DNA from 3 places in the Cryobacterium sp. M15 genome. Region 1 is predicted to be linked to each of the others. Evidence: riboswitches for the same ligand, from Rfam matches in the RefSeq annotation. Region 1 holds a riboswitch; each other region holds the start of a gene.
What was found. Region 1 has a riboswitch for thiamine pyrophosphate ahead of CXY83_RS01220 (3-oxoacyl-ACP reductase). Riboswitches for the same ligand answer to the same signal wherever they lie in the genome.
Positions count from the first base shown of each region.

Region 1 (9,621 bases):
ATCGCGCCGCTGATAGTTATCTGGTTCGGGTTCGGAATGCTGCCCAAAGTCATCGTCATCGCCCTGGTGACCTTCTTTCCGGTCACGGTCGGACTGATTGACGGTTTCAACCGCACCGATCGAGACGCGATCAATCTGCTGCGCAGCATGGGGGCCAACCGGTGGAAGCAGTTCGTGTACGTGCGTCTTCCGTCGGCGCTTCCCTCGTTCTTCACAGCCCTCCGAATCGGAATCGCCTACGCCGTCACCGGTGCCATTTTTGCCGAGTATGTCGGCGCCGAGCGAGGCCTGGGCATTTATATGGCGATGATGAAGAACTCGTTTCGCACCGATCTTGTGTTGGCTGCCGTTGCGGTGACCGCGTTCGTGAGCGTGTGCCTGTTTCTGTTGACCTATGTCGCCGAACGGGCGATCATCCCTTGGCATTCGAAGGAACGTAGGAGCCGGCATGGTTGAGGCAACGCCCCCGAAGATCGAATTGCGCGGAATATGTAAGTCGTTTCCGCTCGGCCACGGGCAGGTACGGTCGGTCCTCGACGACGTCGCCTTCTCGGCGCAGCCGGGTGAATTCGTTGCCGTGATCGGTCCGAGCGGATGCGGCAAGAGCACCATGTTCAACATCATGGCCGGCCTGGAGACGGCCAGTTCCGGTGAGATTCTCGTCGACGGGGATGTCGTCACCGGTCAACATGAACACTTCGCATATATGCCGCAGAAGGATTTGTTGTTCCCCTGGCGCAGCATTCTGGAGAACACATCCCTCGGCCTCGAGGTTGCGGGAGAAACTAAGAAGATCGCCCGAGCACGGGCGGCCAGTCTCTTTCCAGCCTTCGGCCTGTCTGGTTTTGAAGATGCACATCCTTTCGAACTCTCCGGGGGCATGCGCCAGCGCGCGGCCTTGCTGCGCACCGTGGTGCAGGGCAGAGATGTCCTGCTGCTGGACGAACCCTTCGGGGCTCTGGACTCCCTCACCCGCACGGACATGCAGTCCTGGTTGCAGGGGGTGTGGTCCCAAAACGCCTGGACTGCGGTGCTGATCACCCACGACATCCGTGAGGCGATCTACCTCGCCGACCGGGTGGTCGTTCTCAGTGCGCGGCCGGCATCCGTGCGGCTGAACCTGACCATCGACCTGCCACGGCCGCGCGCGCTGTCGATGACCACCTCAGCAGAGTTCGCCGGATACGAACGCACACTCCTGGCGACCCTGCACGAGGAAACCCGCTCGTCCAGGGCACCCTAAGCGTCAGCGCCGACCGTGGGGCGTTGTAGCCCCAGATGCCCACGCAAGGTATCGGCGGTGTAGCGGTTGCGGAACAGACCGCGCCGTTGCAACACAGGGATCACCCGGTCCACGAACTCGTCCAAGGATTCCGGCAGCAGCGGCGGCATGACATTGAAGCCGTCTGCGGCACCGGAATGAAACCACAATTCGATTTGGTCGGCGATCTGCTCCGGCGTACCGACCATGGTGCAATGCCCACCGCCGGCGGCAAGCCGGCCCAGTAACTGCCTGACCGTGGGCTGCTCAGCCTGGATAATTCGTAGGATGGTCGCATACCGGCCCTGCGGCCCGGTGAAGCCTGCCAGCGGCGGCAGCGGCGGCACCGGCGCATCCAAGTCCCAGTTACTGCAATCCTGTTGCACGAACGTTCCCAGCTGCGCGAGCGACTGTTCGGTCGGCAGGAGGGCGTCGACCTCCGCCTGCTTCGCCTGCGCCTGCGCTTGTGTGGACCCGACATAAGTGACGAGTCCGGGCATGATCAACACCGCATCCGGATCGCGGCCGGCTTCGGTAATGCGCTTCTTCACATCTTGGTAATACTCCTGCCCGCTGGCGAGGTCATAGGCCACCGCATAGATTCCTTCGGCATAACGGGCGGCCAGCGCCCGGCCAGGGTCGGAGGCGCCAGCCTGGAACAATACCGGTCGACCTTGCGGCGGGCGCGGCACCGTCAGCGGACCGTCCACCCGGAAGTGTTCGCCGGAGTGGCCGATCGCTCGCACCCGGGTCGGGTCAGCGTAGAGACCTCCGCGGTCCAGGACCAAAGCATCGTCCTCCCACGAATCCCACAATTTCAGTGCCACCTCGATGAACTCCGCTGCCCGGCTGTAGCGCTGATCATGGGAGGGCAGCACGTCCATTCCATGGTTGCGGGCTTCGGCGTCAAACATGGAGGTGACCACGTTCCAGCCGATGCGCCCCTTACTGATGTGATCCAACGATGCAAGCATGCGCGCCGCGTGGAACGGCGTGTAAAAGGATGCCGAGACGGTGCTGACCAGCCCGATGCGGCTCGTCGCCCGCGCCATCGCGGCCATCGCGGTCAACGGCTCAAGAAACCACCGCGGGCCGGTACTCACATCACCGACGGCATGCCCGTCGGCGAAGAACACGGCGTCAAAGAAGCCACGTTCAGCGCTTTGGGCGAGCCGTTCATAGAAACTGATGTCTCCCAACTGGTCGGCGGGCGACTGCGGCCGCCGCCAAGCGGCACCGTGGTGGCCACAACCCATGAGGAATGCATTGAAGTGAAGCTGGCGCGGAGCTGACATGAGCGGCGCGCCCCTAGTTCATCACCAGGCCGCCGTCGACCACCAGGTTCTGCCCGGTGACCGACCGCGCCCAGGGGGAAGCAAAAAAAAGTACCGCATCGGCAAATTCGGCGGGGGTTGTCACCCTGCGCAGCGGGGTGGACGCGGCAATGAAGTCGAACACGTCCTCGGGGGTGGCTGCGCTGGCATCCGTGGTGCGCAACAGCCCCCCGGAGACCATGTTCACCGCGATGTTGTGCGGGCCAAGGTCTGAGGCAAGGGTGCGGGTCAACGAGAGCAGTGCGGCCTTGGAGGCCGTGTAGTCGTGGTACGGCACCACCGGGTTTTGGAATAGGTTCGTGCCGATGTTGATAATGCGGCCAAACCCGGCCTCGCGCATGCCGGCCAGCGCCTGCTGGGTCGTGTTCAGGGCACCGCGGACACTGCCAGAGAACTGCGCCTCAAACTCGTCCCAACTGATGTCGGCAGCGCCGGAGCGGGCATCGCCGTTGAATTGGAAATCGGCCAACGCGTTATTGACCACCGTCGTCACGGTGGCCCCGAAATGTGCCTGAGCCTGCGTGAATATTGCCGCGACCTGGGCTCGGTCGGTGACGTCGGCCCGCACAGCAAAAGCGTGTTCAGGGCCGTAGCTGGCAGCCAGGGTCTCCGCCGCTGCGGCGCTGTTGCGATAGTTAATGACCACCCGGGCGCCCTGAGCCGCGAAAGCGTGCACGATGCTTGTACCCAAGCCGCGTGCACCGCCGGTGACCAGGACAATCTGTTCTGCTATTTGCATGATTTTCTTCACCTTAGGTAAGGCGAAAGGACGAGATTCGGCACCACTCTGGTACACGAAATTCTCCGTGACATCCCTTCGCTAGTTCGAACTAGATCAGGTTCAACGGGTGTCATCTCAGCCGACCGTCATCCAGTCGGCACCCCGTGTCGCTGGGACCGAGTATACGCAACCGCCGGTACCGGCAAATTCGCGTCCCAAGCCTGAACTCATCAACTGCCGCGCTGGTCGACTTTGTCGTTGCAGGGCTCAGCGCCAACTCCGTTATTTACGGACTCGGACTAGCAGCGGGCCCTATACGCCACCATCGCCTCGGGCCGGCTCACCGATACCGTCAGTCTGCTTCAGCATCCGTCGGTGCACACGATCGACACGGGGGCTCCGGTGGCTGCGCCAGGCTAAGAACATTCTCTTTTGTGAGGTGTCCACTCACCGGGGCAAGGCCAAGGCGCTCACGGCCGCGCAAAGCACCTGACAGCCTGAACGGCCACCTAAACAGTAGGCAAGAGTGAGCAGTGCCCAGCACTCGAGGACCGTCTTTATGCGGGTTGCCCCCACGAATGAGCCGCGCCGACGCCGTGTCCTGACCACAGCAGGGTTCTCTAGATTCGGCAGTTTCGCCCATGCCGTGATGAATGTTTCTTGGACGACGTCGTCCACCTCGCTTTTTGCGCCCAAGATGCGCATGATGTACATGCGTATCAGTGGCCCGTGCCGCCGTACGAGCACCTCGAACGCTCGAACATCGCCGTCAACAGCACGGTCCACCAGAATCCGACCAGACGCATAAGAAGTCTCAGAATGGGGAAGGAATGCATCACCCTGACTGTCCGGTAATCAGCTGGGAAAGTATCTGCCGCCCTGCGAGGTGACGGTCCAAGTAGCAGATAGCACGATGAATTTCGTTGAACCCGCCTGTTCGTTGAGGGCGGCGGCGTGACTCCATATGAAGATCCATGTTTTTGCCATGGCTTTGTCGGCCAGTAACGGGTTTGCACACTTATTCAGGCAGATTGCATAGGTGTCGGCGACGAAGGCGTCATACAAGGAGCCGAAGGCGAGTGCGTCACCCGCGGCCACCCGTTCGAGTAGCAGATGACCGCCAATACTGCTTTCCGGAGAACGCGGCTCCGTCTCGGCGTCGGTCACGATGCGGGCCGGAACGATCGAATAGTAACTGCAGACAAGGGACTCCCCAGACGTGGTAATTGAATCCACTGACAAGGTCCAGGGCAGCGCTTAAAATCTATGCGATCTCAATGGGGCATGTCAAGACAATTGATAGACAAGAAATCGGTCACATAGCTGTCGAGATAACGTTAATGACCACTGCGACTAAGAAGCCACGGTTTCAGAATCCGCAGAACAGGATTAATTCACGTCGCTTTGGCTTGCACGGTGATCTTTCGCACCACGCAGACCGTCTGACAAACCATGTAACAAATTCTAAATTCCTGGGCGATACGGTCATAATGTTATGCAATTGTTGCATTGACCGCTTGAAACTGTTGGCAATACTGGTTCTCTTCTCAGTCGGCGTTGATAGCACCGGGGCCGTTTGGTGGCAGTAAGTTCGTTTCTTCTCTTGCTGCTCGGAGTCGCAGTGGTCATTGTTCTCTCCATCAGCAGGACGGAGCTCCGCACGCCGCTGGGAGTATCTGTGGTCACTGCTGATGGGGGCGTGGCGCGCATTATCGACGTGGACTCATTGGTGGGTCACGGTTGGATGCTGGCCGAGCCTGCAGCGGAGTTGCTTGGAAAGATTCCCCGGTAATCCACCGGGTGCGGGTGGTCGTCGGGGTGACGGCGCTGGAGCCTCAAGGCTTGAAATTTACCGCTGCGCAGTACTCGATCGAGGGTTTGGGCCTGACGATTCCCACGGCACCATGGTCGTCCCCGGTCAGACAGACCGCCGCACAGGGCGAAACCATTCGGGCCACCTTGGTTATCTGAATTTCATGATGAAGCTATTGCTTTGGCACCAGAGAACAGCCACAAAGCCTGATTTTCTCCCGGCTCCAGACGTCACACTTCTGTAAGAAAAGATCCATAGTCACCCGCCCCGATGCGTTATACCGTTCTGAATCCAACAGCATATAAAAGGATTGAAAGCATGACTATTTCTCGGCGACAGGTTTTGTTATTAGGTGGTGCAGGAGCGGTGGGAGTGGGTTTGTTGACGCTGCCTTTGCGGAATGCGGAAGCAGGAGCCGCGAGCGCTCTTGCTCCAAGTGAATTGCCCCGACCGTATCAAACACCGTTCGTTCAGGCGCCCATTTTGCGGCCTGATCGATCGGGTATTGATCCCGTTGATGGGGCGCCCGTGCAGTATTTCACTGTCGCGGAGGTGGCGGCCACCGCTGCTATCCTTCCCCGGCTGAAGACCCCAATTCTTGGGTACAACGGTATTTTTCCTGGCCCCACCATCAGCGTCGAACAGGGGACGAAGGCTGTGCTGCGCGTGCGGAACCAGCTCCCTGCCAAGCATCCGTTCGACGGTCACCCGCTCTACACGTCCACGCACCTGCACGGATCCGCCTCGCTGCCACAATATGACGGCTACGCAAATGACATTACGAACCCGGGATTTCGCAAGGACTACCGCCACCCCAATTTCCAACCGGCCCGCACCTTGTGGTACCACGATCATGCGGTGCATCACACCGCGATCAACGTTTACTCCGGCCTGGCCGCGCAGTACCACCTGCACGATCCGCTGGAACGGGCGCTCCTTCCCCAGGGAGAATTCGACGTAGCCCTGACCATTAATGACGCCATGTTCGCCGTCGATGGATCGCTCGGTTTTGATGACAGTGACCACTCCGGGCTCTGGGGCGATGTGATTTTGGTCAACGGCAGGCCGTGGCCGGTCATGAAGGTCAAGAAGCGCGTCTACCGGTTCCGCGTCGTGAACGCCTGCATTTCCCGATCGTTGCGTCCAACCCTCAGCACGGGAGATCCCGTCACAGTCGTCGCCACCGACGGCGGACTGATGCCGGTATCCCAGTCCGTGGCGAGCTGGCGCCACGCTCCGGCCGAGCGCTATGAAATTCTGATCGACTTCCGTAAATACAAGGCGGGCCAACGGATCGAGCTGCGCAACCTGTCTAACAAAAACAACGTCGACTACGAGTTCACAAATTCGATCATGGCTTTCGACGTCGTTCCGGACCCGGTCGACACGAAAGATCCCACCTGGAACACGATTCCCGTGCAACTGGCCCCGAGTGAGGCGATGTCGCTCAAACCTTCCGCAGCGACGGTCCAGCGCTCATTCCGGGTCAACCGCAACAACGGTTTGTGGACCGTGAACGGCAGTACGTGGGATCAAGTCGTTGCCAGTGGATACCGTGACGTATTGGCGAATCCGGAACTGAACTCGGTTGAGGTTTGGGAATTTGCCAACAACGCTGGCGGCTGGTACCACCCCATGCACGTCCATCTGATCGACTTTCAGATTCTCAGCCGAAACGGGCAGGCTCCGTTCGCATATGAGAAGGGTCCGAAGGACGTTGTCTACGTCGGCGAGAATGAAAACGTCAAGGTACTGATGAAGTTCGGGCCACACAGTGGCCGGTACATGATTCACTGCCACAACACCGTGCACGAAGATCACGACATGATGGTTCAATATCGGGTTGGACCCGAAGACGCAGTTGACACCATCACGAACAATCCGATAACAGCGGCCCCAGCACAATGGGACACCGGGCTAGCCTGACCGGGCTGGAAGTCGGACAGAGGTGAAAGGTTGGTTACCGTGATGCGAGCGCGGACTCCACTGCGATCAAATCGCCCGTGACCAGCGCATCAGGGTCTGACGCCGAGGTTGCTCTCGGTCTGGGTCTTGCTGCGCTGGTCCTAGCCACAATTCGCCCAAGACCTGGCGCGTTCGCGGCAAATGACCCGTTCATGCGACACAGCCGACGCGGCGCCTGGGGAATCGGGCCAGTCGCGTTGAAACACCCATCGTGCAGCGCCTACTGACCGGTTCGGAGTTCCGACGGCCCGTCATAGGGAACAGGTTCCGCTGTGGCCCCGACCGCGTTGTGAGATGTCCACACAACGGGGTCGGGGCCTGTTGGCGAGCAGGCTAACCAGAACCGCGGCAGAGAACTTGGCCTGATAACAAGAGCCAGTTAGCGGAACGGGTCAATAACGAGGTCAAACGCCGCGCCGCGCCGTCGTCGGCGTGTGCCTCGACCCCGCGGCCCTGTTATGCCTAAGCCGATCGATCCTGATCGAGCAGCACGACGAACGGGAAGCCGGCAAACGCCGCGACGCCTCCACCGACTCAATGCTCTAGCTGGCCACCATGAACAACCCCACCGACACCCTCGACGAGGGGTGATCTTCCCCGAACTCACCGCCGCAGACACTGAAACCTCTGAGTCGCATGGTGTCGAGGAAGCTCCACAAAGATTGTGGATCCGGCCTGAACCTATCGACTTTGCTGCTGAAGTCTGGTTTACTACCCCCAGGAGGGGAGTAATCCCTAGAAGCTTCGTCGTCAATTCGATCCCGTCATCGGGGTTCGGCGGAGTTGGCCCGACCAGGCTGGACCAGACCTCCGAGTGAATTTACCTCGGAAGGCAGCATCCGCAATGACTGTTCCTCTATGGGCCTGGCTGACTGTTCTTGGTGTCATCATGGCCATGCTCGCCATCGACCTCATCGCCCATCGCACGGCGCACATCATCGGTGTGAAGGAAGCCGCGGGATGGTCGATCTTCTGGGTCGCGTCCGGCGTCACCTTCGGCGCAATCATTTGGTGGCTATTCGGCGCCGAATTCGGGCAGCAATACTTCGCTGGCTTCGTGATCGAGAAGTCACTCGCGGTCGACAACGTATTCATCTGGGCGATCATCTTCACCGCATTCGCCGTACCACCACAGTTTCAGCACCGCGTCTTGTTTCTCGGCGTGCTCGGAGCGCTGGTCTTTCGCGGGATCTTCATTGCAGCAGGCGCTGCCCTGATCGAGAACTTCAGCTGGGTGCTCTACATCTTCGGCGCGTTCCTGGTCTTCACCGGCATTCAGATGCTCCGCCATCGGAATCAAAACTTCGACCCCGAGAAATCACGCACCTACACCTGGTTCCGCGGGCACGTACCGATGACCGATGCCTTTTACGGACAGCGCCTCCTCATTAGGAAAGGCGGGATTCTTCTGGCGACCCCGTTGCTCGCCGTACTCGTGCTCGTCGAGGTCACCGACATCGTCTTCGCCGTCGACTCTATTCCCGCGATATTCGCCGTCACCTCCGAACCGTTCCTCGTCTTCACCGCCAACGCGTTCGCGATCCTCGGGCTCCGGGCGATGTATTTTCTCCTCGCCGACCTAATGCACCGCTTCGTATATCTGAAGATCGGTCTCGCTGTACTCCTCGTCTGGGTCGGGGTGAAAATGCTGCTGCTCGAAGTCTTTTACATCCCCACCACGGTATCGCTTCTCGTCATAGCCTCCATCTTGACCGTGTCGATCGTCGCCAGCCTTGTCGCTACCCGCGGTCAATCCCGGCGTTCGGTCGAGGTGACAAGCGCCGGACCGTTCCGGATGGCAACTGACGACGAAATCGCCCGCGTCGAGTCCGTGTGGCACAAACCGCGCGTCAGAACCAGCAACGAAAGCGGCGCCGATCGTGACCGACGAAAGTAAGAGCCTGTGTCACCAGTGGAATTTACTTCTTGCCGACAACGTCCCTGACACGAAGAGGAAGATGCACCCACACTCCGCCGATACCCTGCGCGGAAACGGGCAGGGTAGTATCGCGCTTTTGTGGCCGCGAATGGGGTTCACTACCGACGCAGCCATCGTGCACCGGTGGGCCCTTCGCTGCCAAGCGGTGATCAACGAGCTGAACAGTCTCGCCGCGTCACGATCCCGCACAACGGGACGCACTCACACCACGGCCGAACTCTTTTATCGGTGGTCACGGCATCGCGCTCACCGCGAAAAATGCATTGCTGCAGCCTTGGACAGGTTGTGGGCCGCTACGTTCTCTTGGAAGCCATGCTCCCATTCCTTACCGGGGCTTGATGATCGAATTCGCCCGATTGGAAGGTTCGATCTACACCGCTCCGCCGTAATACTTCGAGACGGATGTCCCGGTAGCTGCGCAGGCAGTCGGCCTGGCCGAGGCCTGGGACTGCCCGACGCGCTTCGGTACGCCGCGGGTGAGCGCCCACAAACGTGCTCTCACCCAAATTCTGCTAACCAGCCTCGCAAAACGATCATGGGTGCGTGTCACTGGGCCGGCCGATTGCCAAGAGCATTCTTAACGCTCTC
Region 1 covers NZ_PJJW01000024.1:39,543-49,163, forward strand. The annotation lists gene CXY83_RS01205 (ABC transporter permease) at 1-456, shown strand, start outside; gene CXY83_RS01210 (ABC transporter ATP-binding protein) at 449-1,243, shown strand; gene CXY83_RS01215 (LLM class flavin-dependent oxidoreductase) at 1,240-2,556, opposite strand; gene CXY83_RS01220 (3-oxoacyl-ACP reductase) at 2,570-3,334, opposite strand; TPP riboswitch at 3,391-3,491, opposite strand; gene CXY83_RS01225 (RNA polymerase sigma factor) at 3,764-4,102, opposite strand; gene CXY83_RS01230 (hypothetical protein) at 4,172-4,552, opposite strand; gene CXY83_RS18300 (hypothetical protein) at 5,159-5,287, shown strand; gene CXY83_RS01235 (multicopper oxidase family protein) at 5,658-7,055, shown strand; gene CXY83_RS01240 (TerC family protein) at 7,939-8,991, shown strand; gene CXY83_RS18305 (hypothetical protein) at 9,404-9,535, opposite strand.

Region 2 (9,621 bases), on a different contig from region 1:
GCTGCATGGCCGCCTGTTTCGATGCGTCGCCCGGTGATCTCGGCTACGAGGTCGGTCACGGTGCCGCCGGATACGGTTCGTTTCTGGCCATTGACGGAAATTATTACAGCCACGATAGGCCTCCTTTCAGTGAAGCGGATGCGGGCTCTCGGCTCGCCGAGAACCGATCGGGCCGAAAATTTCGCCACCGATCGTCTGCAATGCCCTCGATGAGCTGCAGGCAGTACTGGGCTGCGACCGGGGTGAGCAGTACACCGTGACGAAAGAATCCGGTGGCAATGATGAGGCCGGCGATGTCACCGTTTGAACACCCGACGCGGCCGAGGAACGGTGCATTGTCCGGCGTTCCCGGACGAGCCCGAGCGGTCGTTTCGATCAGCTCCAGCTCGCTGACCGCCGGCACCAGGGCCTGTGCATCACGCAACAGCTGGTAGACGCCGCCGGCCGAGACCACGCCCGAGCCGTCTTCGCGCTGGGTGGCTCCGATCACGAGCGTTCCGTCGGTGCGCGGAACCAGGTAGACCGGCACCCCGTGCACCAACCCGCGCACCGTGCAGGTGAGTAGCGGCCGAAGGTGCTCGGGCACCCGCAATCGAAGTACGTCCCCGTACACCGGGCGCAGCGGCAGGCGCAGGTGCTCGGGGAGCCCGTCCAACTCGCCCGCCCAGAGCCCATTGGCCACGACCACCTCATCGGCCTGGATCGAGCTGCCGTCAGCCAGGGCGACGCCGGTAACGCGCGAGGAGGCATCCGTTGCATCGGCGTGCAGTAATCCACGCGCACGCACCCGAATCACGGCGTCCTGGCCGTTGGGCGCGAGGGCGGCGAGCGCGAGCTGGATGCGCTCGGTGAGCCGTCGCGGGTCGACCTGGTGATCTTGTTCCACCAAAAAAGCGCCGGAGACCTGGGGGCTCAGCAGCGGTTCAAGCACCCGCGCTTCGCGCACGGTGAGGGGCTCGACACCCAATCCATTGGCCACCTGCACAGCACGCAGGTCGACGAGGGCTTGCCGGTCGGCCGCGTCCGCGCCCACGTTCAGCGTTGTCGTTCGCTGGTATCCGGTAGCGTCGCTATCGGTTCCGAGCGAGTCGATGAAGTCGGGATACAACTTCGAGGACGCGAGCATGAGATCAAGCAATGCCTCTTCCCGATAGTGCAGTTCGCTCACCGCGGCGAGCATTCCGGCTGCAGCGAAGGTGGCGCCGCCGGCCGGGTCGGGGTCGATGACGACCACGCTACGGCCGGAATGCGCCAGCGTCCAGGCGATGCCGAGCCCGATGACGCCGCCGCCAATGACGGCAACATCAACTGTTCGCTGCGCTTCCCGCTCACTCATGGTGTGCACCGATGCCACGGCAGCGCCCCTTAGGGTTGGTCGCATGGACCCCATCACCGCCCGGCTGTATCTCTGCACCGATGCCAGAAAAGATCGCGGCGATTTCGCCGACTTCGTGGATGCCGCCTTCGCCGGCGGGGTCGACATCATCCAACTGCGCGATAAGAACATCGACGCGGCCGAGGAACTTCACTATCTCGAGGTTCTGCACACGGTCGCCGACCGTCACGCCCGGCTCTGGGCGGTCAACGACCGAGCGGATATCGCCGGCCTCTCCGGCGCGCCGGTTTTTCATGTCGGCCAGACTGACCTGCCGCTGCCTGCCGCCCGCACACTGCTCGGCACGGCTGCGCGGATCGGCCTGTCCACCCACACCATCGAGCAGGTGGATGCCGCCGTCACCGCCGATAACCTCGACTATTTCTGTGTCGGTCCGGTCTGGGCTACGCCAACGAAACCTGGCCGCGCTGCGGTCGGAATAGACCTGCTGCGTTATGCGGCCGCGCAGAGCGCTACCGTCGGCAGCCTGCGCCCCTGGTTCGCCATCGGCGGCATCGACCTCGGCAACATCGACCAAGTCGTCGACGCCGGCGCCACCCGGGTAGTGGTGGTGCGCGCGATCACCGACGCCGACGACCCGACGGATGCCGCTCAGCGTCTGCTCGCCAGCCTCCCGCCACTCGGCTAGTCCCACCGACCGTACCGCGTTCATCGCACGCCTGCGGTCAGAGTGGATACTGCTGTTGCACGGGCGAACAGCTGATGAAAGTGGTGAATCGGGCCATTTCCCTGGCCGACCTCGAGGTCGTCGGCGTGGGCCAGGGCGTCCTGGAGCCAGTCTTTGACCTCGACGAGGGACTGCGCCCAGTCACCGGTTCTCGCCTGCACCGTGGCCATGGCCGAGGAGAGCGAGCATCCGGTGCCGTGCGTGTTCCTGGTGCGGATACGTGGCAACGCGACCTCGACCACGCTGTGCGACAGTAACCCCTGGGTGTTGACCAGGGCATCCGGGCAGCTGGTTTCGTTGAGATGGCCGCCCTTGACCAGAACGGTGACACCGGTGCGAGCAGACAACCTTCCGCCCTGCTCCAGGGCCTCCGCCCAGGTGGCCGCCGGGTGCTCTGCAAGCAGAACAGCCAGCTCGGGAACATTGGGCGTGACGAGATCGACCTGAGGGATCAGGTCGCGCAGCGCTTGCTCGGCTGAGCGGTCAAGTAGCCGGTCACCACTCGTTGCCACCATCACCGGGTCGAGCACCACCACGGGCGGTCGACACTCCATGAGCCAGGAGCGCACCTCGGTAATGACGTCGAGTTGCGCGAGCATGCCGATCTTGACGGCATCGATGGTTACATCGTCGCTCACGGCGTTCAATTGTGCGCGCAGAAAAGCCACAGGCGGGGTGTGCACCGAGCGCACCCCGCGCGTATTCTGCGCGACCAGAGCACTGATGACCGCCATGCCGTAGCCGCCGTTGGCCGCAATGCTCTTCAGGTCGGCTTGAATCCCGGCGCCGCCGGTCGGATCGGTTCCGGCGATACTGAGAATTCGAGGCGTTTGCCGCAGCGCGAGCTGGGAGGTTTGACCAGTCATCCGTGACATTCCTTCGCTAGTACTAACTAGACAGGTTCGACGGGTATTGATCTCAGCACGCACACTATGTGCGGCACCCCGTGTCAAGGATCACCCTATACGCGCGCGCATTCAGCGCACAACCGCGCACGCGATCACCCTGGAGCAGGCCTATGCGCCGTCGGCTCTGCGACCGCTCAACGACTGGCTGCACAAAGTATTCCGCAGATAGTCACGCCAACGACGGGAGCCTGCCTACGAATGGTGGCGCAGGCTCCCCTCGCCCTCTTTGGCAGAACGGGCAACTCGCAGGGTGATGATCTGGAAAGCGCGCAGCACCAATCGACCACCAGCATCGGTTGTCGACTGCACTGCTACAGAGGCGACAGTGCGTTCGAGCAGATCGGTCTCGACGATTTCTGAGACAGTGAAGCCGAAGCTGACAGTGCCCGTGGAGCGCGAACCGCTCGCCTCGTACAGTCGCACGATAAGGTCACCGGAACGATCTTCGGCCAGTTTTACGGCTTCGACCACGATCGATGGGCACTCGCTCACGACTACCGGCGTTACGGCCGCGCCGACCACATCGCGCAGCGGCAGGTTGATCCGGTAGCCCTGCGCCGCAGCTTCGAGTACGTCTGGCGTCAGACTGATCGAGGTGCGAAGCGTGTGCACTCCTTGATCCGCAGTTGGGTCAGGGAACGTCGGCGCACGCAGCAGTGATTCCCGCACAGTCGTGGTCGTCCCTCCCCCGACTCGAGTAGTGCGGCTGATGTCATGCCCATAGGTTGAGTCGTTGGCAATCGCAATCCCGAAGCCCGGCTCCCCGACGAAAACCCACCGGTGTGCGCAGGTCTCGAAGCGAGCAGCATCCCAGGACGTGTTGACGTGGGTCGGCCGATAAATGTGGCCAAACTGTATTTCAGACGCAGCGCGGTCAGCGTGCACGTCGAGCGGAAAAGCCAACTTCAACAATTTTTGACGCTCATGCCAGTCAACCGTCGTCACGATGTCCAGGCTCGGCTGGTCACCGAGTACGGTCAGATCCTGCTGAACGGATGACCCCCCGAAGCGCCGCGTCACGCGCACCGTGACCAGCCCTGCACTCTGCACGAGTACCTTGACTTCTTCTGCTTCCAGAAGTTCCACGCCGTTCCGGTCGTAGTGCTCGTCGATGTCCCACGCGTCCCACTGCGTCGGGGTATCCCGAAAAAGTTGGAGCACATTGCCCGCTTGCCCCGCGGGCACGGCTTCTCTTCCGCTCACGCGGTCTACCAAGGAAATGAGGAGCCCACGTGCATCGATGGATGCCCGCACGACGTCGTTCTCGAGCACGAACGCCCCATCGGCCTGATGAAGGCGCACGGCTCCGGTTGGTATCCGCGACGCAGCAGACAGGGCAGGCACTCCCGCCACCGGGAACGGTGACGCATTGAAGCTCACCGGCGTCGCATCCGTTTGCGCCGAGGAAGCGAGCGCCGCCACGGATGTCGCGATCAGGTCTTCGAGATCGATTCGCACGGTCTCGTAGGCCGCTTCGGCAACCTGATGCACCCACGCGATAGAGCTTCCGGGCAGAATATCGTGAAATTGATTGAGCAACACGGTCTGCCAGGCAGCAGCCAGTCGTTCGTAGGGATAGTCAGCGCCCATATAAAAGTACGCCGTTGATGCCCAGAGCTCGGCCTCCCGAAGCAGGTGCTCGCTGCGACGGTTTCCGGATTTGGTCCTGGACTGCGATGTGTAGGTACCACGGTGAAATTCCAGGTAGAGCTCCCCCGACCACACGGGCGGGTTGGCATACGTCGCCTCCGCCTCCTCGAAGAACGCCCGCGGGCTGGCCATACGCACGGTCGGTGAACCCTCGAGCGAACGCGTGCGCTCCGCCGCTGCGAGCATCTCCCGATTGGGCCCACCGCCACCGTCTCCAAAACCGAACGGTACCAGCGACACGTTTGACGCACCCTTCTCGGAGTATTGGCGTTGAGCCCGGGCCAATTCTTCCCCCGATAACAATGAGTTATAGGTATCGACCGGAGGAAAGTGGGTGAAGACCTGGGTGCCGTCAATTCCCTCCCAAGCAAAGGTGTGGTGAGGCATGGTGTTGGTTTCGTTCCAACTGATTTTTTGGGTGAGGAAGTATTTCGATCCCGCCGCGGTCACGATTTGCGGGAATGCCGCCGTGTATCCAAACGAGTCCGGCAGCCAGATTTCGAGGGGTTCGATGCCGAACTCCTGCATGAAGAAAGCCTTGCCCACGAGCAGCTGCCGAGCCAGCGATTCCCCGCTGGGCATGTTGGTGTCGGATTCGACCCACATACCGCCCACCGGAACGAAGCGGCCCTCGAGTGCGCGCGTCCGGATGCGTTCAAACAGTTCCGGATAGTGCTGCTTCATCCATGAATACTGTTGCGCCGACGAACAGGCGAAGATGAAGTCGGGGTCTTCATCCATCAGGTGCAACACGTTTGAAAACGTGCGCGCACACTTGCGAATGGTTTCACGCACCGGCCAGAGCCAGGCCGAGTCGATGTGGGCGTGCCCGACAGCGATGACTCGGTGGGCGCTGGCGTAGGCGGGTTGCGCCAGAAGGGGCGCCAGTAAAGCGCGGCCACGGGATGCCGTGCCACTCACATCCTCGGGGTCCATTTGGTCGGTCATTTTTTCCAGCGCCCGAAGAATCTCAGCGGTACGCGGTAGGTCAGGGCTCAGCTGTTCCATGAGTCCAAACAGTGTCCACACGTCTTGGTCCAGTTTCCACACTTGGGTGTCGAGCAAAGCAACGTCCATGCGGCGCAGGCGGTAGATCGGTTCGATACCCGCCGTAGCCTTGTCACCCACGAGTGTCGGCTGAAAGCCCCAGTCACTTCCCACGTCGGGGTTGGACGCGGCTTCAATGTAGATATCAACCTGCTCTCCCGGCTGGGCGATCAGCGGCACATAGTTATTGAACGGCTCCACCGCTTTCACGATGTGCCCCTGCGGGGTGAAGACCAGACCTTCCGCCTGGAACCCGGCCTGACCAGACAGAAAACCGAGGTCCACGATGACTTCCGTGCGCGTGTGGAGGTCGTGAAACCGAGACCAGTCGGAGGGAACCATACCTGTGATGTGGAACCACGTCGTGCCCCAGGGCTTGCCCCAATGCTGGCCGATGCTGAACGGGGTGAAATCCTGGCCTTGCGCCTCAGAAAACGGCACGGGTTCGTCGGGCACTTCCCACGCGCTGATGGTCAACGGTGACGAAACCCGGTACAGCGACGGGGTGACCCGCTCGCTGACGAAACGACGGATGCGGGCGCGAATGAGGGTGGAATTGTCGTGCACGTGGTGCTCCTTGCGCTGGAGGGGTCAGAGCGTGACGGCACCGGCCATGGCCGAGGATCCGCCGAGAACACGCGACACGAAGACGTAGAGCGAACTTTGGGGAGGCCACCGTGATCGTGGTCGATTCCGAGGCTGCCTTATCGCCGCTCGCTGAACAGCCGGACACGACGAATACTGCCATGGCCGCGAGTGCGACGGCGAAAGCATGTGACTTTTTCATGAATTGCCTGAGTCCCTGACGCTGTGCTCCTCGGCATCATTGCCGGTGATTCTGCGTATTCCATACATACAACGGATGAACTAATTGCTGTCCAGATTTACTCTAGGAATGTAACAGGACTGAGACTTTTAGAAAAAGACCAGAAAATGTACAGCGTCGACGACCACGGGGTCGGTGTGTACGCCGTCACAACCCGGCCTGGTTGAATCCGCTGAGCGCGTGAAGGTTTCCCCGTGGGAGAGTCGGAGCACGTGATCGAACCGTAAGGTCTCGCTGCGCCCATCGGGGGATGGCCGTGCAAGACTGCACTAGAGTCTTGGCCTATGGCTTTCAGCCCGCGTCCCTATCCAGCTCCGCATCGGCGCCTCCAGTTGTGCCCGTGCCGGTGGCGGTAAATCAGTGTGTGCGTGATCGAAGCAAAGGGGTTTTGATGTGTGGGATTTTTTAGGGGGTCAGTATGAGCAGATCCTGTTCAACAGCTGGCAGCACTTCAGTCTCGTCGTGCAATGCTTGATCCTGGCGACGGTCCTCGCCGTCGTGCTGGCCGCCGTCGTCTACCGCAGTTCCGCGCTTACCGGGATCGCTAACTCGGTGTCAGCCATTGGCTTGACTATCCCGTCGTTTGCGTTCATCGGGCTGCTCATCGCGCCGCTTGGCTTCGGCGTCGTTCCGGCCGTCATTGTCGTGGCGTTCTTCGCTACTCTGCCTATTCTGCGCAACGCGGTCGTGGGCCTGTCGGGTATCGCACCGTCGATCGTGGAATCCGCCCGCGGCATCGGCATGAGCAGGTTCCGCACGCTCCTGCAGGTGGAACTGCCGATGGCGTGGCCGATCATCCTCACCGGCATTCGGGTATCCGCTCAAATGGTCATGGGAATCGCCGCGATCGCCGCATATTCCCTCGGCCCGGGCCTCGGCGGATTCATCTTCTCCGGCCTCTCCCGACTCGGCGGTGCCAACTCCCTCGAGTCGGTGCTGACGGGCGTCATCGGCGTTGTCGTGCTCGCCCTTATTCTTGATCTCCTTCTCGTCGGCCTGGGCCGCCTGACCACACCCCGAGGTATCCGTGTCTGAACTCACTACATCCAACAGCGCTGAATCCATGAGCACCGAAGGTTCCACCACCCCGACCGGCATCACCGGTGCGAACATCCTGCTGGACCACGTCACCAAGCGTTTCCCCGGCCAGGCACGCCCCGCCGTCGACGGTCTCACCATGGAGATCCCGGCCGGCAAGATCGTCATGCTCGTCGGCCCCTCGGGCTGCGGCAAGACCACTACCCTCAAGATGATCAACCGACTCATCGAACCCTCCGAAGGCCGCATCGTCGTCGACGGTGACGATGTCACCAATATGAATGGCGATACCCTGCGCCGAGGCATCGGCTATGTCATTCAGGCCGGCGGACTCTTCCCGCACATGACGGTGGCCACCAACATCGGCCTCGTGCCGAAAATGCTCGGCTGGGACAAGGCCCGCATCACGGCCCGCGTCGACGAACTCCTCGAGCTCGTCTCCCTCGACCCGGCGCTCTACCGAAATCGGTACCCCAAGGAACTTTCCGGCGGTCAGCAGCAACGCGTCGGGGTGGCGCGTGCCCTCGCGGCCGACCCGCCCGTGCTGCTCATGGACGAGCCGTTCGGCGCCGTCGACCCGATCACCCGCCTACGCCTGCAGGACGAACTGCTCAACATCCAGGAAGAACTGCAGAAGACCATCGTCTGCGTCACGCACGACTTCGACGAAGCTGTCAAGCTCGGCGACTGGATCGCCATCTTCAACGAGGGCGCCCAGCTCGAACAGTACGATACCCCGGAACGCATCCTCGGCGACCCGGCCAACGAGTTCGTCGAAAACTTCATCGGGTCCGGCGCCGGTCTCAAACAGCTCACTTTGACCCGGGTGGCAGAGGTCGGGTTCGGCGACGCCGTCGTGGGTAGCCCCGGCGAACGGGCAGCGGATGTCCTGGCCCGCCTCATCGACGCCGGCCACGGCCACGCGGTCATCGTCGATGAGCGTCACCGTCCCATCCAGTGGCTCTCCCAGCGCAAGCTCGGCCGCCTCGAGGTCATCAGCAACGTTCCCGACCCGAAACTTCCGGTCGTCGGCTATCGTGCCACGCTCAATGACGCACTCGACACAATGCTCGTCTCCAGCGCCGGGGCCGCGCTCGTCACCGGCCGCCGCGACATGTTCAAGGGCGTCATCGACGTACAGACCGTCATGGATGCCATTACCCGGTCGCAGACCGCTGCCGTACTCGCGTCGGACCAAGCGCCCGTTGGACTGAACACCGGCGTGTTCCAAGCGCAGGCGCCTGCCGCCGAACTGTACGAGACCGAGAGCGATGGCGCCGACGCGCGGGCCAATCAATGAGCACCCGCGCCCTGGCTAGAGAAGCCGGCATTGCCGGCGGCGACTCCGCCGTCGAAACACCCGGCGACCCGGCCTCGCGGGCCGTACCGGTCAGTCCGGCTCGCGCGGCCTGGCAATCCTGGCGGGGACTGGTCTACCAGCTGGCCGGCATCCTGCTCGCGTTCGCCGCGCTCGTCATCTGGCTGCTGACGGCCAACCTCTCAGCGATCGAACTCACCACCCTCGCCCCGGACGCGCTCTGGATTTACACCGTGGAGCACATCCAGCTCACCCTCCTCGCTGCGGCGATCGTATTGGTCATCGCAATTCCTTTGGGAATCGCCCTGACCCGACGACCCCTGCGGTTTCTGACCGCTCCGGTGCTCGCGATCGCCAACATCGGGCAGGCCGCCCCCGCGATCGGCGTCGTCGTACTCCTCGCATTCTGGGTCGGCTTCGGCTTTTGGGCGGCGACGCTGAGCCTCGTGCTTTATGCGGTGCTCCCGGTGCTGCGAAACACCATGGTCGGCCTGCAGCAAGTCGACGCCCGCCTCATCGAAGCCGGACGCGGCATGGGCATGAGTTCTACCGCCGTGCTCTTTCGCGTGGAACTACCTCTCGCCGTGCCGGTCATGCTGTCGGGCGTGCGTACCGCCCTCGTGCTACTGGTCGGCACCGCAGCCCTCGCTACGTTCGTCAACGGCGGCGGACTCGGCATCCTCATCACCACCGGCGTCAATCTCAGCCTCACCCCCGTGCTCGTCACCGGAGCCCTGCTCGTGGCTCTACTGGCCCTCCTCATCGACTGGA
Region 2 covers NZ_PJJW01000036.1:119,666-129,286, forward strand. The annotation lists gene thiS (sulfur carrier protein ThiS) at 1-113, opposite strand, end outside; gene thiO (glycine oxidase ThiO) at 104-1,336, opposite strand; gene thiE (thiamine phosphate synthase) at 1,380-2,024, shown strand; partial or broken gene thiD (bifunctional hydroxymethylpyrimidine kinase/phosphomethylpyrimidine kinase) at 2,093-2,938, opposite strand; TPP riboswitch at 2,921-3,020, opposite strand; gene CXY83_RS08110 (glycoside hydrolase family 38 C-terminal domain-containing protein) at 3,164-6,235, opposite strand; gene CXY83_RS08115 (ABC transporter permease) at 6,888-7,529, shown strand; gene CXY83_RS08120 (ATP-binding cassette domain-containing protein) at 7,558-8,832, shown strand; gene CXY83_RS08125 (ABC transporter permease) at 8,829-9,621, shown strand, end outside.
Region 2: another riboswitch for thiamine pyrophosphate. It lies ahead of thiD (bifunctional hydroxymethylpyrimidine kinase/phosphomethylpyrimidine kinase); the one in region 1 lies ahead of CXY83_RS01220 (3-oxoacyl-ACP reductase).

Region 3 (9,621 bases), on a different contig from region 1:
TCGAAGCGACCCGCGCCCACCTCGACCACATCACGGCAGTCGACACCGACCTGCATGCTTTTCTGCACGTCGCCGGCGACGCCGCCCTTGACGCCGCCGCGAAGATCGATGCCCGCCGCGCTGCGGGTGAAGTGTTGAACCCGCTCGCTGGTGTTCCGATCGCGATCAAAGACGTGCTCGCCACCCAGGACATGCCCACCACCGCCGGGTCGAAAATTCTCGAGGGCTGGGTGCCGCCGTACGATGCGACCGTCGTCGCGCGCCTGCGTGCGGCCGGGCTGATTCCGCTCGGCAAGACCAACATGGACGAATTCGCCATGGGGTCCTCTACCGAGCACTCCGCCTATGGCGTCACCCGCAACCCCTGGGACCGCGACCGCATCCCCGGCGGCTCCGGTGGCGGTTCGGCCGCGGCCGTCGCTTCCTTTCAGGCGCCGCTCGCCCTCGGCAGCGACACCGGCGGATCGATTCGCCAGCCGGCCGCCGTGACCGGCTCGGTCGGCGTCAAGCCGACCTACGGCGGAGTCTCCCGCTATGGGGCTATCGCCCTCGCGTCGAGCCTCGATCAGGTCGGCCCGGTCTCCCGCACGGTCTACGACGCCGCCCTGCTGCACGACGTCATCGGTGGGCACGACCCGCTGGATTCCACGTCGCTGACCGACAGCTGGCCCTCGATGGCCGCCGCGGCCCAAGCCGGCCTCACGGACGGCGCCCTCAAGGGCGTGCGCGTGGGCGTCATCAAGGAACTCGCCGGCGATGGATTCCAGGCCGGTGTCACCCAGCGCTTCACGGAGACCCTTGCCCTGCTCGTCGCCGCCGGCGCCGAGATCACCGAGGTCTCCGCCCCAAACTTCGAGTATGCCGTCGCTGCCTACTATCTGATTCTGCCGGCCGAGGCCTCGAGCAACCTGGCCCGTTTCGACTCGGTGCGCTTCGGCATCCGGGTCAACCCGGCCAGCGGCTCGCTCACGAGCGAGCACGTCATGAGCGCCACCCGTGAGGCGGGTTTCGGCGACGAGGTCAAGCGCCGCATCATCCTCGGCACCTATGCCCTGAGCGCTGGCTACTACGACGCGTACTACGGCAGCGCGCAGAAGGTGCGCACGCTCATTCAGCGTGACTTCGCCGCCGCGTTCAGCCAGGTCGACGTGCTCGTCTCGCCGAGTGCTCCGACCACCGCATTCAAGTTCGGTGAGAAGCTCGCCGACCCGATGGCCATGTATATCAACGACGTGACCACCATTCCGGCCAACCTCGCCGGCATACCCGGCATGAGCATCCCGATCGGTCTGGCGCCCGAAGACGGCCTGCCGGTCGGCCTGCAGATCATGGCCCCCGCCAAAGCGGATGCCCGCCTCTACACCGTCGGTGCCGCCATCGAGCAGCTGCTCGAAGCGCGCTGGGGGCACACTATGCTCAGCCAGGCACCAGCCCTGACCCCGACCGAAATGTTTGCTAGTAAAGAGGGAGCCGTCTGATGCCCAACGCAGAAATGAAGAACCGGGCCGAATTGATGGACTTCGACAAAGCACTCGAACTGTTCGAGCCGGTGCTCGGCTTCGAGGTTCACGTCGAACTCAACACCAAAACCAAAATGTTCTGCGGTTGCGCCAACGAGTTCGGCTCCGGCGCCAACACGAACACCTGTCCCACCTGCCTCGGCCTGCCCGGCGGGCTGCCGCAGGTGAACAAAAAGGCGATCGAATCCAGCATCCGCTTGGGGCTGGCTTTGGGGTGTGAGATCGCGGAACACTCACGGTTCGCCCGCAAGAACTACTTCTACCCCGACACGGCGAAGAACTTTCAGACCAGCCAGTACGACGACCCGATCTGCCACGACGGTTCGATCACGATCGAACTTGAAAGCGGCCGTCTGGTCACCGTCGAGATCGAACGCGCCCACATGGAAGACGATGCGGGCAAGCTCACCCACATGGGTGGTGCCACCGGACGCATCCAGGGTGCCGACTACTCTCTCGTCGATTACAACCGCGGCGGAGTGCCGTTGGTGGAGATCGTCACCCAGATGATCGAGGGCGCCGAACACGACGCCCCCGAGATCGGCAAGACCTATGTCGCGGCCATTCGTGAGATCGCCAAGGCGCTCGGCGTCTCCAACGCCCGCATGGAAGAGGGCAATGTGCGCTGCGACGCCAACGTTTCCCTGCGTCCGCGCGGGTCGAACGTACTCGGCACCCGCACCGAAACGAAGAACGTCAACTCGCTGCGCTCGGTCGAACGCGCCGTGCGCTATGAGATCCAGCGCCAGGCCGCCGTGCTGGCGGGCGGTGGCACCATCACGCAGGAGACCCGGCACTGGCACGAAGACACCGGAGTCACGAGTGCCGGTCGGCCCAAGAGCGACGCCGATGACTATCGTTACTTTCCTGAGCCCGACCTGCTGCCGATGGCGCCGTCGCGCGAATGGGTCGAAGAACTTCGCCTGACCCTGCCCGAGCCGCCCGCGGCCCGCCGCAAGCGCCTGCAGGCAGCGTGGGGTTTTGCGAACCTCGAGTTTCAGGACGTCGTCAACTCCGACCTGCTCGACGCGGTCGAAGCGACCGTCGCTGCCGGGGCATCCGCTCACGCCGCACGCAAGTGGTGGACCGGCGAAATCGCCCGGCTCGCCAACGCGGCCGGGGTCGCCGCCGACTCGCTCGTGACACCGGCGCAGCTCGCTGCGCTGATCGAACTCGTCGAGGCTGGAACCCTCACCGACCGCCTGGCCCGCCAGGTACTCGAGGGAGTCATCGCCGGGGAGGGTACCCCGGCCGAGGTCGTCGACACCCGCGGCCTCGCCGTCGTCTCCGACGATGGTGCGCTCGTGGCGGCCATCGATGCCGCGCTGCTCGGCCAGCCCGACGTGCTCGCCAAGATTCGGGGCGGTAAGCAGCAAGCCGCCGGAGCGGTGATCGGCGCGGTCATGAAGGCCATGCGTGGACAAGCGGATGCCGCGCGCGTGCGCGAACTCGTGCTCGAACGAGCCCAGGCGATCGAGTAACGCATGAGTGGTCAGAGCGCTGTCTTCGGAGTGGGCGTGCAGGTCATCGTTCGGCTCGATCGCACCCGGTTTCCCGAGTCGCTCCTTGACGACCCGATCGGCGTGATCGTGGCGGCGGGGGAGTCGGAGGGCTCCGGGCTCTACGCTCCGACCGTCGTGCGGGAAAAATTCTGGGTCGTTCGATTCGAGGAACCATTCTTCGGCCTCGACGGCTCGGGCCCGCACGATTCCGCGCGCATCCCGCAGAGCTTTCTGGAAGCAGCGCCGGAAGCGTGAACGCGATCACTCCAGGGCCGGGCGAGCGCACCCCGTCGACCCGCGAGATCCGGCGGTGGCGGCAGTACCTGGCTGACGAACAGGCCGAAGCCGCCGTGTATCGCGACCTCGCGAACCGTCGTGCGGGCGAGGAGCGCCAGATTTTGCTCGCCCTCGCCGATGCCGAAGGACGGCACGAAGAACACTGGCGGCAACTGCTCGGCAGCAATATCGGCTCACCGAGGCGCGGCGCGCTGCGCACCCGTTTTTTGGCGCTGCTCGCTCGACGGTTCGGGTCGGTGTTCGTGCTCGCCCTCGCTCAACGGGCCGAGGGCCGCTCGCCCTACAACGCGGATGCGGACGCGACCAACGCCATGGCCGCTGATGAGACCGTGCACGAAGAGGTCGTGCGTGGCCTCGCCGCCCGGGGCCGCAAACGCCTGTCGGGTACCTTTCGGGCCGCCGTGTTCGGTGTCAACGACGGGCTGGTGAGCAACCTCGCCCTCGTGCTTGGCATCGGGGCGACCGGGGTCCCGGCCGCGACGATTCTGTTCACCGGCATCGCCGGACTCCTGGCTGGGGCGCTCTCGATGGGTGCCGGCGAGTACGTCTCGGTGCGCTCCCAGCGAGAACTGCTCGAAGCTTCCACCCCCGCCGCGCCGGCCAAGAGCGTGCTCTCCCATCTGGATCTCGCTGCCAACGAGCTGACCCTTGTCTACCGGGCCCGGGGCATGTCCGAAGACGAGGCGGAGGCGCACGCCCGCGGGGTGCTCGCTACCGCCTACGCGGCGACCGGACCGATCTCCGCCGTCAGCCCGCAGGCCCCCACGCATGACGAACACGAGGCCATCGGCACCGGAACCGGAGCGGCCCTGTCGAGTTTCTGCTTCTTCGCTTCGGGGGCGCTGCTGCCAGTGCTGCCCTACCTGTTCGGCATGAGCGGCTACGCGGCTATCATCGTCGCCACCATTCTTGTGGGCGTCGCCCTGTTGGCCACCGGCGCAGTCGTCGGCCTGCTCTCTGGCGGTCCGCCGCTGAAGCGTGCGCTGCGACAACTCGTGATCGGCCTGGGCGCGGCCGCGGTCACGTACCTGCTCGGGCTGGTTTTCGGCACGACGCTCGGCTAGCTGCCCGATAAAACGTGTCGTCCCGTCGCATAACTCCTGCAGATTGCGTGACGTGATGCACGGCTTCCGCGAAAAGACGCGGTCGCGACATTTTTCAACAGTGAATTGCAGGAGTTATGCCCTGGAATTGTATTTTCCCTCTGTCAGTAGTGCATATGAGCCGGATCGGGTTAGGGTTTTTCGGTGGGCAGACAGGATGGCAGCGGGCGGCAGATTTCGGCGGACGACGTCGACGACCGTTCGGCGACGGTGCTGCACGTTGATCTGGACGCGTTCTTTGTCTCGGTCGAGTTGCTCTCTCACCCTGAATTCGCGCATCTGCCGGTGATCGTCGGCCACCGCGGCGGCCGTTCGGTCGTCACGGCGGCCAACTACATCGCTCGAAAATACGGTGTGAACTCGGCCATGCCCATGTCGCTCGCGTTGCGCCAGTGCCCGAACGCGATCGTACTCGAGCCGCACATGGGACAGTATCGAGACTTTTCCACCCGAGTGATGAGTATCTTCGACGACGTCACGCCACTGGTGGAACGGCTGGGCATCGACGAAGCGTTTCTTGACGTTGCCGGCGCGACTAATTTGTTCGGTTCACCGGCTGTGATCGGCGAACTCATCCGCGCCCGCGTGTTCGCCGAAACCGGTCTCGTCTGCTCCGTCGGCGCGGCGTCGACCAAGTTCGTCGCCAAACTTGCCTCCGGCCTGGCCAAACCCAACGGTCTGCTCGTCGTGCCGGCCGACAAGACGGTGGAGTTTCTGCATCCGCTGCCCGTGACCGCACTCTGGGGCGTGGGGTCCGCTACTGAGCAGATGCTGACGCGCCTCGGCCTGAAACTCATCGGCGATATTGCCCGCACGCCCTTGGACGTGCTGAAAAAAACACTGGGGGAGGCCTCCGGTGTGAAGCTGTTCGAACTGTCCTGGGGGCGTGACCCACGCTCGGTAACGGTCGAGCGGGAAGAGAAGAGCGTCGGCCACGAGGTGACCTTTGAACACGACGTGACCGACATCGACCGACTGCACAGTGAGTTGCTGCGGCAGTGCGACCTTGTAGCGGCACGGCTGCGGCGCAGCGATCTCGTGGCACGGCGCGTGGCACTCAAGCTGCGCTACACAGACTTCAGTACCGTTACCCGGTCGCGCACCCTCGCTGAACCGAGCAATGTCGGCCGGCGAATCTATGAGGAAGCAGTCGCTGCCTTCGACCTGCTGGCCGCGTCGGGTATTCGGGTGCGACTGATCGGGGTGCGGGCCGAGCAGCTCGGTCCAGCGTCGGGATCGGTTGGCTTATGGGATCCCGACGAGGACTGGCGCGGGGCCGAGCTGGCAGTCGATTCCGTGACCGAGCGATTCGGGGCGGGAACAGTGCGTTCGGCCTCCTTCTTCAAGCCTCGCCCATAAGGCACGAGTCGGCTACCCTGTTGGAATGACCAGCCTCCCGGAAAAACTCGCAGAAACCTTCCGTTCCGCCGGTGTGAAATCGGCTTACGGTGATCCCGTGCAAATTGACGGCGTCACCCTCATACCGGTGGCGCTCAGCTATTACGGTTTCGGTGGCGGTGATGCCGGCGAAGGCGGTGCTGTCGGATCCGGTGGGGGCGGCGGTGGCGTATCGCTGCCGATCGGTGCCTATGTCAAGTCGGGCGGCACCGCTCGGTTTGAGCCGAACGTCATCGCCCTGCTCGCCGTCGGTGTGCCATTCCTTCTGGTCGCCGGGCGCGCCCTGGCCCGAATAATCCGAGCCCTCAAGAAGTAGCCCCGCTCTTTGGACGGGGCCTGGGCCCGGGCCGCAGGCCCAGTCTATAAACTCGGCCCGGTTCCTCAGGTGGGCCCGGGCGAGCGGCGGGGGCGACGAGCAGAACGGATACGGCGGGGCCGGCGCGGCCGGCGCGCGAACCGACGGCGCGCCCACCGTGGCACCCTGAGTCGCAGCCAGGGCGGAAAGTGCCACGGGCTGCTTACCGGCAATCCCCGGGCGATGCGCCGACGCCGCGTCAGGAACCGACGCATCAGCAGGAGATACAGCGCCGCCAACACGAGCAGGATGCTGATACTCATGTCGTGATTCCCATGCCGCAAGTCTAGGCGGGGCGCTAGAATTGGCGGTATCACGGGAGTCCGGTACACCGGGCTGAGAGGAAGCTGACCAAGCTTCGACCGTCGAACCTGATCTGGATCATGCCAGCGCAGGGAGGCTTCTCGATCCCGTGCCCTGTATTCACCTACGGAAAGGGCACGAACAGTGCACGCTACAACGTCTTCACTCCGTCAGTCCACTCGCCAGGCTTCGAGGGCGAAGAAGCCCCGCAACTTTCGCTGGCGCGTGGTCGACATCGTCGTCGCGAGTGTCATCGGCGTTGCGAGCGGCGTCATCTTCTGGGCCTGGGGCCTGGCCTGGTCCCCGCTCAGTGCGATCCTCGCGTTCACGCCCGGCCTCGAGGGTCTCCTCGCCGGTGGCTGGCTGTTCGCCGGAGTGCTCGGCGGTCTCATCATCCGAAAGCCCGGCGCAGCCGTGTACACCGAGGTCGTCGCCGCTGTCGTGTCGATGCTGATCGGCACCCAGTGGGGATTCTCCACGCTCATCTGGGGCGTCGTCGAAGGCCTGGGCGCCGAAATCATCCTCGCGCTATTCCTCTATAGCAACTGGCGACTCGGCGTCGCCCTTCTCGCTGGCGCGGGCGCCGGCGTGGCAGTAGGTCTGCTCGACACGACCTTCACGAGCTATGCGGCATTGGATTTCGGCTACAGGGTCGTCTATTTCGTATCCGCTGTCGTGTCGGGCACCGTGCTGGCCGGCCTGCTGTCCTGGCTGGCCGTGCGCGGCCTGGCCCGCACCGGTGCGCTGAGCCGGTTTGCTGCCGGTCGGGAAGGGTCGCGAGCACCCTCCGCCGCGATCAGCTAGCGGATGTTGGACACCCCGCCGTTCCCGGCCGGTCACGGCGCGCAGATCCGCGCCGTACAGATTCGAGCCCGCGACTGGGGCTGGCGCCACGCCGGGCGCCACAATCAGGCGGTGTCCGGGCTGGACCTGCAGGTCACGCCCGGCGAGCGGGTTTTGCTGCTCGGTGCCAGCGGTGCCGGCAAGAGTACCCTCATGCACGCGTTGGCCGGAGTGCTCGGCGATGTCGAAGACGGCGACGAGACCGGCAGCCTGCTCATCGACGGTCGCCGCGCGGCCGAGGCGCGCGGGCGGGTCGGACTCGTGCTGCAGGATCCGGACTCCCAGGTCGTGCTGGCCAGGGTCGGAGATGATGTCGCATTCGGCTGCGAGAACCTCGCCGTCCCGCGCGCCGAGATCTGGCCGCGGGTGCGGCAGGCTCTTGCCGAGGTCGGCCTGGACCTGCCCCTCGACCACCCCACCTCGAGCCTGAGCGGCGGGCAGAAGCAACGCCTGGCTCTGGCGGGCGTGCTCGCTATGCGGCCGGGGCTGTTGCTGCTCGACGAACCGACCGCGAACCTCGACCCCACTGGTGTCATCGAGGTGCGCGACGCCGTTGTGCGCTCCCTCGATCATTCCGGGGCCACCTTTGTGGTCATCGAGCATCGGGTCGAGGTCTGGCAGGACGTCGTCGACCGCGTCATCGTGCTCGACCCGGCCGGCGGCGTGCTGGCCGACGGCCCCACCCGCGAAATCCTGTCGAGGCAAGGTGAGCGATTGGCGCAGGCCGGCGTCTGGGTACCAGCCCTGCCCCCCCGGTTTCCGACGCGCTCTCCAATCACTTCGGTGCAGACCCTGCTGCGGGCCGAGGGGCTCGCGGTGGGTCGCGTTCCGTTTGGACGGCGTGCGGCATCCGTTGTCGCCGCTGGCATCACCCTCAACCTGCGGGCCGGCACCGCCACCGTTGTGACCGGCCCCAACGGCGCCGGAAAATCTACCCTCGCCCTCACGCTGGCCGGACTGCTGAAGCCGGCCGGGGGAACGCTGCAGGCAAGTGACACGTTTGCGGCCGGTATCGTTTCTGAGCCGCACCGCTGGCGTTCCCAGCAGCTGCTGACCCGCATTGGAACCGTCTTTCAAGACCCGGAACACCAATTCCTGGCCGCGACGGTGCGGGCCGACCTGCAGATCGGCCCGCGCGCCCTCGGGCTCAGCCAGGCCGAACAGACCAGCCGCGTCGACGAGCTGATGCACCGGCTGCGACTCGATCATCTCGCCGACGCCAACCCGTTCACCCTGTCGGGTGGCGAGAAGAGGCGGATGTCCGTCGCCACCGTTCTCGCGACCCGTCCTCGCCTGCTCGTGCTCGATGAGCCGACCTTCGGGCAGGATTCTCGTACCTGGCAGGAACTCGTGACCCTTCTGGCCGAGCTGCTCGATGAGGGCATCGCGCTCGTCGCGGTCACCCACGACGCCCAGTTCGTCAACGCTCTCGCGGACGAGGAATACCGAATTGGTATGCCTGACCCGATCCGGCTCGGGACGGGAGCGCCATGAGCCTGCTGACCCCGACGATCCGCCCGAGCGTCGTCGCCCGACTCAACCCGGTCGCCAAGCTCGCAGTTGCCCTGATCGTGAGCTGTGCGCTGCTGCTCTCGATCGACTGGGTCTCGGCCGGAGTCGCCCTGCTGCTCGAGGCCGGACTTTTGCTCTGGTGCGGCCTGAGCGCCCGACAATTTTGGCTGCGAACGGCACCGGTCTGGATTGCGGCCCCGATGGCTGCGATCACGACGGTGCTCTATGGCGAAGACTCCGGCGCGCTGCTGTGGCAGTTCGGATTCATCTCGGTGACCGAAGGCTCAGCCCAGCTCGGCCTGGCCATCGGGCTGAGGGTGCTCGCCATCGGTCTGCCCGGTATCGTGCTACTCGCCACGACGGATCCGACGGACCTCGCCGATGGCCTCGCCCAGGTGCTGCGGCTGCCCGCGCGGTTTGTGCTCGGCGGTTTGGCTGGTCTGCGACTCGTAGGTATGTTCATCGAAGACTGGCACTCGCTCACGCTTGCCCGTCGAGCCCGCGGGGTCGGCGATGGCGGTGGACCGCGCGGCGCCGCTCGCCGGTTCTTCGGCCCGGCCTTTTCCCTGCTCGTCATTTCGGTGCGTCGGGGCAGTAAACTCGCCACGGCCATGGAGGCGCGCGGATTCGGCAGCGACGAGCCCCGCACCTGGGCACGACCGTCGCGGGTCCGAGCGGCCGACGCGGTCCTGGTCGGCATCGGATTCGCCATTGCCGGTATCGCCATTGGCGTTGCGGTGTGGGCTGAAACCTGGAGCTTCATTCTTGCCTGATACCGATAGCAGAAA
Region 3 covers NZ_PJJW01000039.1:365,720-375,340, forward strand. The annotation lists gene gatA (Asp-tRNA(Asn)/Glu-tRNA(Gln) amidotransferase subunit GatA) at 1-1,478, shown strand, start outside; gene gatB (Asp-tRNA(Asn)/Glu-tRNA(Gln) amidotransferase subunit GatB) at 1,478-3,001, shown strand; gene CXY83_RS13065 (hypothetical protein) at 3,005-3,277, shown strand; gene CXY83_RS13070 (VIT1/CCC1 transporter family protein) at 3,274-4,383, shown strand; gene dinB (DNA polymerase IV) at 4,567-5,781, shown strand; gene CXY83_RS13080 (hypothetical protein) at 5,807-6,136, shown strand; gene CXY83_RS17470 (hypothetical protein) at 6,202-6,438, opposite strand; TPP riboswitch at 6,481-6,591, shown strand; gene CXY83_RS13085 (ECF transporter S component) at 6,623-7,282, shown strand; gene CXY83_RS13090 (ABC transporter ATP-binding protein) at 7,286-8,815, shown strand; gene CXY83_RS13095 (energy-coupling factor transporter transmembrane protein EcfT) at 8,812-9,606, shown strand; gene CXY83_RS13100 (AAA family ATPase) at 9,599-9,621, shown strand, end outside.
Region 3: another riboswitch for thiamine pyrophosphate. It lies ahead of CXY83_RS13085 (ECF transporter S component); the one in region 1 lies ahead of CXY83_RS01220 (3-oxoacyl-ACP reductase).